Regions from separate parts of the Streptomyces durhamensis genome, predicted to be linked through region 2. Evidence: riboswitches for the same ligand, from Rfam matches in the RefSeq annotation. Region 2 holds a riboswitch; the other holds the start of a gene.
What was found. A riboswitch is a leader RNA that binds a small molecule or an ion and turns the genes downstream of it on or off. The one in region 2 is predicted to bind cyclic di-AMP.

Region 1 (3,982 bases), on a different contig from region 2:
CGCCGAGGACGACGGCGACATGCTCCTCGCCGTCGGCCAGGCCGTGGAAGGTGACGAGTTCGGCGTCCACGCTGTAGCCGTCGTGGAAGCGCAGCGGTACCCGGACGCGGGCACGCGGCGTGGCGGCAGGGGTGTCGGGCATGCGGATCCCTCCGGGCGTTTGCTTCAGATTTGAAGCAGTGATACGAAGGACCCTACCCCCTGCTTAAAAGTTAAAGCAATTGCTTTTCTGGCGCCTGCAGTGACTGGGGTGACCCGGGTGGCTGGATTGCCTGGGGTCTGGGCGCGCCTGGAGTGACTACGGTGACCGGGGTGGCTGGAGCGGTGGGGGAGGCTCGGTCGACGGACAGGACGACCGGCGCCGCCAGGGCACGTCCTCCGCCCCGGGCTCGGTGCCGCCGCCCTGCAGCCCGCGCGCGATCCCGGTGAAGATCTCCTCCAGCTGCCCCACCTGCTCCGGAGTGAGCCGGTCGAACAGGGTGGCCCGGACGGTCTCCACGTGCCCGGGCGCCGCACGCTCCAGCACGGCCGTCCCCTCGTCCGTCAGCACGGCGATGCTGCTGCGCTTGTCCCAGCGGCAGTCCTCCCGGCGCACCAGCCCGTCCCGCTCCAGCCGGTTCACCGCGTACGTCAGCCGACTGCGCGTGATCTTCAGCGTCTCGGCGAGATCGGTCATGCGCAGCCGCCGGTCGGGCGCGTCGGAGAGGTTGGCCAGCACGGAGTAGAACAGGTGTGGCATGCCGGCGTCCTGCTGGAGCTGCCGGTCGATCGCGTCCTCCAGGAGGTGCGTCGCGGCGAGGTACGCGCGCCAGGCGCGCTGCTCTTCGGGAGTGAGCCAGCGGGTCGTCATGCTGCCAGTGTAGGTTTGTTTCAAACTTGAACCAAGAGCCGGGAGAGCGCGCCGATGTCGTACCCCTATGTGCTGCTGTCCGCCGCCGTCTCCCTCGACGGCTATCTGGACGACACCGGCCCCGAACGACTGCTGCTGTCCAGCCCGGCCGACTTCGACCGGGTCGACGCGGTACGGGCCTCGGTCGACGCGATCCTGATCGGCGCCGGCACCATCCGTGCCGACAACCCCCGGCTGCTGGTCAACTCCGCCGAGCGCCGCGCCGCCCGCCTGGCCGAGGGCAGGCCGGAGTACCCGCTGAAGGTGACCGTCACCGCCACCGGCGACCTCGATCCCGACGCCAACTTCTGGCACACCGGCGGCGACAAGCTCGTCTACACGACCGACCGGGGCGCCGAACGGGCCGCCCACCGCCTCGGCGACGCCGCCGGCATCGTCCCGCTCGGTCCCGGCCTCGACTGGCGCGCCCTGCTGACCCACCTGCACGACGTGCGCGGCGTACGGCGCCTGATGGTCGAGGGCGGCGGCACGGTCCACACCCAGCTGCTCCAGCTGGGCCTCGCCGACGAGCTCCAGCTGGTCCTCGCCCCGCTGTTCGTGGGCGACCCGGCCGCCCCTCGCCTGTTCGGTCCGGGCACCTTCCAGGCCGGCCGGCTGCGTCTGACGGAGACCCGCCGTATCGAGGACGTGGTCCTCATGCGCTACGAGCCCACCGCCCCCGGCACCGGCCCGGTCCCCACCGCCGCCGACCGGCACTGGCTGCGGACCGCCTGCCGGCTGGCGGAGCGGTGTCCGGTCTCGAAGACGGCGTTCAGCGTCGGCGCGGTGGTGGTCGCCGCCGACGGCACGGAGCTCGCCCGGGGCCACTCGCGGGAGGGGGGCGACTCGGTCGTCCACGCCGAGGAGGCGGCGCTCGCGAAGATCGATCCGGCGGATCCCCGGCTGGCCGGCGCCACGGTCTACAGCAGTCTGGAGCCGTGCGCCCGGCGTGCCTCGCGGCCGGCGCCGTGTGCCGCGCTGATTCTGCGGGCGGGGGTGCGCAGGGTGGTCACGGCCTGGCGGGAGCCGGACACGTTCGTTTCCTCGGCCGACGGCACGGGTGTCCTGGTCAAGGGGGGCGCCGAGGTGGTCGTACTGCCGGAACTGGAGGCGCTTGCCAAGGCGCCGAACGCCCACCTGCTCGGGTGAGGCGTCGGAGCCGCACAGCCGGCACGGCCTCGCGCCCCTTCGGGGGCGGGGTGGCCCCGCTGACCGGGGAAAACACTCTGGGCCGGAAACCATCACTGGCTTCCGGCCCTGAGTCTTCAGTAGCGGGGACAGGATTTGAACCTGCGACCTCTGGGTTATGAGCCCAGCGAGCTACCGAGCTGCTCCACCCCGCGTCGTTGTGACTCCAGAGTACCTCATGTTCAGGGCGCTACGCACACCGCTTGTCCCGGGGCGCCGGCCGCCCGCTCACCCGAGGCGGTTCACCGCCGCCCCGACCCCGTGATCACCTTCACCGAGGGTGACCGGACGGCAGCCCTCCGCATAACATCTGAGTCACCATCAAAAACGCCGAGACTCCTGAACGCTGGCCAACTCGCCCGGTTTGCCGCACTCCTGGCCGGTAAGTCCGGCCCGGAAAACGTTAATGATCAAGCCGAACGGCTTGGAAAGTAACCAGCAGGTCTATTAACGTTCGATAACGCAGCGCGGTCGTCCCAGCCGTCACAAGAGGCGGCTCCGCGCGCACGCGCCGAATCCCGCAAGGGAACCGGGGAACCACCAACCCTGGGGTGAATCTCGCGGCTGCCGCAGTGAACTCGGTGAACTCACGGAGTCCACGCCCGGTATACGCGCGTAGGAGACCTTCCTGCTCCGAACCCGTCAGCTAACCCGGTAGGCGGAGGAAGGAAAGGAGTACGCCCGCGTGGCGTCCAACCGGCCTGCCCCAGAAGCCCCGTTCATGCCCGCGGAGGCCGAGCCCGAGACCTTCGGCTACGGCGCCTACCGCACCGAAGAGGGCCCCTGGGAGGAGTGGAACCCCACCGAGGAATCCCTCGCCCCCGTCCGTGGCCGGCACCGTGTCGCCAAGCAGCGCGGCGGCTTCGCGCGCAGCTCCACCGTCCTCGGCGTCGGCGTCGTGGCCGCCGTCGGTGCGGGCGGCATGGCCAGCGCCAACACCGGCAAGCCGCCGGTCTCCATATCCCTGCCGGACCTGGACTCCGTCAGCCACCTCTTCGGCGACGACTCCTCCGACACGCACCAGGCGCATGCCACCGCGCTCAGCAGCGCCGGCGTGACCTCGGCCGACAGCAAGGACTCCGACGCCGGCGAGACCCTGCGCAACCGGATCATGGCCCAGGCCGAGCAGCAGCGGAGCAAGGCCGACAGCAAGGCCACCGCCGTCGCGCTCGCCGCCGCCGAGAAGCAGACCGCCGACACCGCGGCCAAGGCCGAGCAGGACGCCGCCGCCAAGGCCGCCGCCGCCAAGCAGAAGGCCGAGGCCGACGCCAAGAAGGCGGCCGAGGCCAAGCGCCTGGCCGAGCTGGCCAAGCAGTACCAGCTGCCCGTCGTCTCGTACACGATCACCGGCACCTTCGGCCAGCCCGGCGCCATGTGGTCCTCCGGCTACCACACCGGACTCGACTTCGCCGCCCCCACCGGCACCCTCATCAAGGCCATCCACAGCGGCACGATCACCCAGGCGGGGTGGGCCGGCGCCTACGGCTACCGCACCGTCCTCACCCTGGACGACGGCACCGAGCTGTGGTTCTGCCACCAGTCCTCGATCAACGTCTCCGTCGGCCAGAAGGTCTCCACCGGCGAGGTCATCGGCCGCATCGGCGCCACCGGCAACGTCACCGGCCCGCACCTGCACCTGGAGGTCCACCCCGGCGGCCAGGCCACCGGCATCGACCCGGCGCCGTGGCTGCGGGACAAGGGGCTCACCCCCTGACCGTGCCACCCCTGCCGGCTGTGGCATCCGTGGCATCGGTGTCATCCGCGCCGGCGGTGGCATCCGTGTCATCCGTGTGAAACGTGTGAAATCGACGCCGGCGGCGGAATGCGATCATCCGTCGCCGGTGTTGACGTGAAGCATGACTTCTCTGCGCACACTCGGTTCCTCCGACCTCAAGGTCTTCCCGC
Region 2 (3,982 bases):
GCGGAGTGCTATGGGGCGCATATATGCGGGTCCCCTGCGCAAGATCATCGACTGCTTGGGGCGGGCCCGGTGACAGAGGGCCCGCACACCGCTGGCTAGGCTCCGGCCCCATGGACGTACTCATCCATCTCTTCGTCGGCCTGCACATCATCGGTATCGCCGCGCTGCTCGGCGGCTTCCTCACCCAGATGAAGGCGATGGGCCAGGGCACGGCCCGCTTCGTGCCCGGGATGCTGCACGGCGCGCTGACCATGCTGGTCACCGGTGTGGCCCTGGTCGGTCTCAACCAGGCCGACGACCACCACGTCAACACCATCAAGATCGGCGTCAAGCTGGCGCTGCTGATCGTGATCCTCGGGCTGGTCTACGTGAAGCGCGACGAGGAGAAGATCGACAAGGGCACGTTCGGGCTGGTCGGCCTGCTGACCATGGCGAACATCTTCATCGCCGTGCTGTGGACCTGACCGTCAGCCGTCCCTGCCACCGGCGCGGGCCGCGAGCACCGCACCGGCGGCGACCGTGAGCCACACCGCCACCGCCACCCCCAGCAGCACCCGTCCCGGCCATCCGAGCCACGGGACGCCGACGGCGGTCGCGACGGACAGCGTCGCCGTCGCCGTCATCCCCATCGGGAACACCGTCGCCCATCGCAGCATGTGGTAGCCGCGCCGGGGCCGCGCCGCCTCGGCGGCCAGCAGCGCGAGGTAGCAGGCCAGATCCAGCACGAGCAGTGCGACCGTCGTGGTGCGCAGCACGGCGCGGTCGTCGTCGTCCCACAGGTAAGGGCCCGCATCCGCGGCGATGAGCAGTTTCGCCCCCGCCAGCGCCGAGATCGCGAGTGCCCCGCCCGCCACCCAGTGGTCGCCGGCCCCCTCCCACACCTGCCGTGCGTCGAAGTGGGCCAGCGCGAGCCCGTAGAGCACCAGACCCAGCCAGAACAGCACCAGCGCGGTGTGGGCGAGCCACGCCCGGTGCTCGGCGGCAGCCAGTGTCGCGGCCAGTACGGCGAGCCCCTGTGTGGCCACACAACACAGGAACACCGAGCCCGGCATGCGCCGCCTCCAGTGCCGTACGACCGTGACCAGCAGCACCGGCCACAGCAGCGCCGCGAGCGCCAGCAGGGCCCCGGCGAGGGTCTGCCGGCCCAGCGCCGAGATCCCGGTGCCGAGCACGGTGGTCGCGGCGACGGCGTTGAGCGCGCCGGGGCTCTGAGCCTCGGCCGCCCAGCGCTGCCGCCGGCCGAGCAGCCGCAGGGCGAAGTCGGCGGCCAGCGCCACCCAGGCGACGGCGGTCAGTGCCAGCGCCAGCCGGGAGACCGTCTCCGCGCCGGTCAGCTGCAGGCCCACCGACAGGATGCCGGTCGCCATCACGGCGGCCCCGGCCGCGGGAGGCCGCTCCGCCCACCACGTACGCAGACCTGAGATGCCGGACATGCGCCGATGCTAGGGAGCCGCGCGGTTCCGGCCAGGAAGGGCACGCGCGCGTGGAAGGCGAAAACCCCGGTACGCGCGCGTGGAGCGGAGAAAGCCGGCTCGGTCAGCCCGGCCGGACCACGCTGTGGATGATCGACTCTCCGCCGTAGTACACCGACTCCTCACGGACGTACGCGCCCGGCTTGGGGGCGTGGATCATCATGCCGTTGCCTATGTAGACGCCGACGTGGCTGATGTCGTCGTAGAAGAAGATCAGGTCGCCCGGCCGCGCGTTCGCCAGTGACACCGTGGTGCCCGCGTCGACCTGGTCGTACGTGGTGCGCGGAAGGGAGACGCCGGCGGCCTTCCAGGCGGCCTGGGTGAGGCCCGAGCAGTCGTAGGAGTCCGGCCCGGTGGCGCCCCACACATACGGCTTGCCGATCTGCGCGCGGGCGAAGGCGATCGCCTTCTCGGCCTTCGTGTCGTACGCGCCGGACGTCGTGGAGCCGGTCGACCCGGACCCGGAAGACGAGGACGAGGACGACGACGAGGAGGACGACGAGGAGGACGAGTCGGACTGCTGCTGGGCCTGCCGCTTCGCCAGCTCGGCGGCCTTGCGCGCCGCCTCCTGCTGCTTCTCCCGCTCGATGGCGGCCAGCCGCGCCTTCTCCTGGGCCGTCAGCCGGGACAGCAGCTCGCGCGCGGAGGCGAGCTTCTGCTGGACGGTCGTCTTGGCGGTCTGCAGGTCGTGCTGCGAGTCGGTCAGCGTCCGCAGGCTCTCCGCGGCCTCCCGCCGCTTCTTCATGGTCGTGGCCTGCTCGCCGATGTAGTCGTCGACCGCGCGCTTCTCCCGGGAGGTCAGCCGGTTCATCAGCTGGCTCTGGTCGAAGTAGTCCTGGGGGCTGTCCGCGAGCAGGAAGGTGGCCGTGTCGGGCGCGGCGGCGCCGGTGCGGTACTGGGCGGCGGCGAAGGAGCCCAGTTCCTCGCGCGCCTTGTTGAGGCGGTCGGTGCGCCGGGCGACCTCCTCGCGCAGGGCGTCGACGCGACTCCGCTGCTTCCCGGTCCGCTCCTTGTTCGCGTTGTACTTCTCGGTCGCCGACTCCGCCTGGCGGTAGAGGTCGTCGACCTTCTTCTCGACCTCTTCCAGGCTCGGCTTGGCGTGATCGGTTCTCGGGGCGGCCTCGGCGGTCTGCGAGAGCATGGCCATGGAGGTGAGGGCGGCGGTGGCGAGGGCGGGGGTGCGGATGCCCGCTCCGGTGGTCCCGCCGGGGCGCGGCTTGCGGTGCGACGCCAAGGGAGGCGACTCCTTCCAATGAGCCGCCTACCGGGTTAGCTGTCGGGTTCGGGCGGTGGTTCGGAAGGGTTGCCCTACGGCGTCGTCCCGGGCGGGAGTCGGCCGATTCACCCCAGGATCGGTGGGTCCCCGGCTCCGGGCGCCAGGGGGGCGCGCCGGACTCGGCGGAGGCCGCGCACGCGGCCTGACGGCAACCTAGCCAACTGGTGTGACTAGTGTGAAGGTTGGTGCGTGATATGTCCGATACATTTTCGTGATCTGGGCTGAGAATCACGTTCTTGTCATCGGACGATTCCCCAGCGTGAGGGCCGTGCGGAGGGTGTTCGCCGCTTTCGCCCGTGGGGCCGTCTTCCCGGGACGGCGACCGGTTGTCGGTGGGGCGCCCTAGACTCGTAGAGCGATGAGCAGCCTCTTTGACGACAGCTTCCTGGCGGACCTCCAGCCCCCTCGCGGGCGCGAGGAGGAGCCCCCGCCGCCGCCCGAGGACGATCACGCCCCGGAGCCGCTTCCGGACGACCTGTTCGGCGGCAGGTTCGACGTGCCGCCGGACCGGGACGCCTACTACCGCGACGGCGCCCCCCGCCCCGCGCTCGACGCGGCAGCCCTCCTGGAGGGGCTGAACGACAACCAGCGCGCCGCGGTCGTGCACGCCGGCTCGCCGCTGCTCATCGTCGCCGGCGCCGGCTCAGGCAAGACCCGTGTGCTCACCCACCGCATCGCCCACCTCCTCGCCGAGCGGCATGTGCACCCGGGCCAGATCCTCGCGATCACCTTCACCAACAAGGCCGCGGGCGAGATGAAGGAACGCGTCGAGCAACTCGTCGGCCCGCGTGCGAACGCGATGTGGGTGATGACCTTCCACAGCGCGTGCGTGCGCATCCTGCGCCGGGAGAGCAAGAAGCTCGGTTTCACGTCGTCGTTCTCGATCTACGACGCCGCGGACTCCAAGCGCCTGATGGCCCTGGTCTGCCGCGACCTGGAACTCGACCCCAAGCACTTCCCGCCGAAGTCGTTCAGCGCCAAGATCAGCAATCTGAAGAACGAGCTGATCGACGAGGAGGACTTCGCCGCCCAGGCCACCGACGGCTTCGAGAAGACCCTCGCCCAGGCCTACGCGCTCTATCAGTCGCGGCTGCGCGAGGCGAACGCCCTCGACTTCGACGACCTGATCATGACGACGGTCAACCTGCTGCGCGCCTTCCCGGACGTCGCCGAGCACTACCGCCGCCGCTTCCGGCACGTCCTGGTCGACGAGTACCAGGACACCAACCACGCC

Region 1: linked by a shared signal. The riboswitch ahead of IO33_RS0114830 (M23 family metallopeptidase) and the one ahead of IO33_RS0132755 (C40 family peptidase) in region 2 are both predicted to bind cyclic di-AMP.

What each region holds. Positions count from the first base shown of each region.
Region 1 is NZ_JNXR01000008.1:264,314-268,295, forward strand. Features, by position in the region: gene IO33_RS0114810 (GTP cyclohydrolase II) at 1-142, opposite strand, end outside; gene IO33_RS0114815 (MarR family winged helix-turn-helix transcriptional regulator) at 299-850, opposite strand; gene IO33_RS0114820 (dihydrofolate reductase family protein) at 905-2,038, shown strand; tRNA gene IO33_RS0114825 (tRNA-Met) at 2,159-2,232, opposite strand; cyclic di-AMP (ydaO/yuaA leader) riboswitch at 2,577-2,753, shown strand; gene IO33_RS0114830 (M23 family metallopeptidase) at 2,763-3,791, shown strand; gene IO33_RS0114835 (aldo/keto reductase) at 3,934-3,982, shown strand, end outside.
Region 2 is NZ_JNXR01000027.1:75,245-79,226, forward strand. Features, by position in the region: gene IO33_RS0132745 (hypothetical protein) at 111-464, shown strand; gene IO33_RS0132750 (tellurite resistance/C4-dicarboxylate transporter family protein) at 468-1,433, opposite strand; gene IO33_RS0132755 (C40 family peptidase) at 1,537-2,706, opposite strand; cyclic di-AMP (ydaO/yuaA leader) riboswitch at 2,715-2,883, opposite strand; gene pcrA (DNA helicase PcrA) at 3,107-3,982, shown strand, end outside.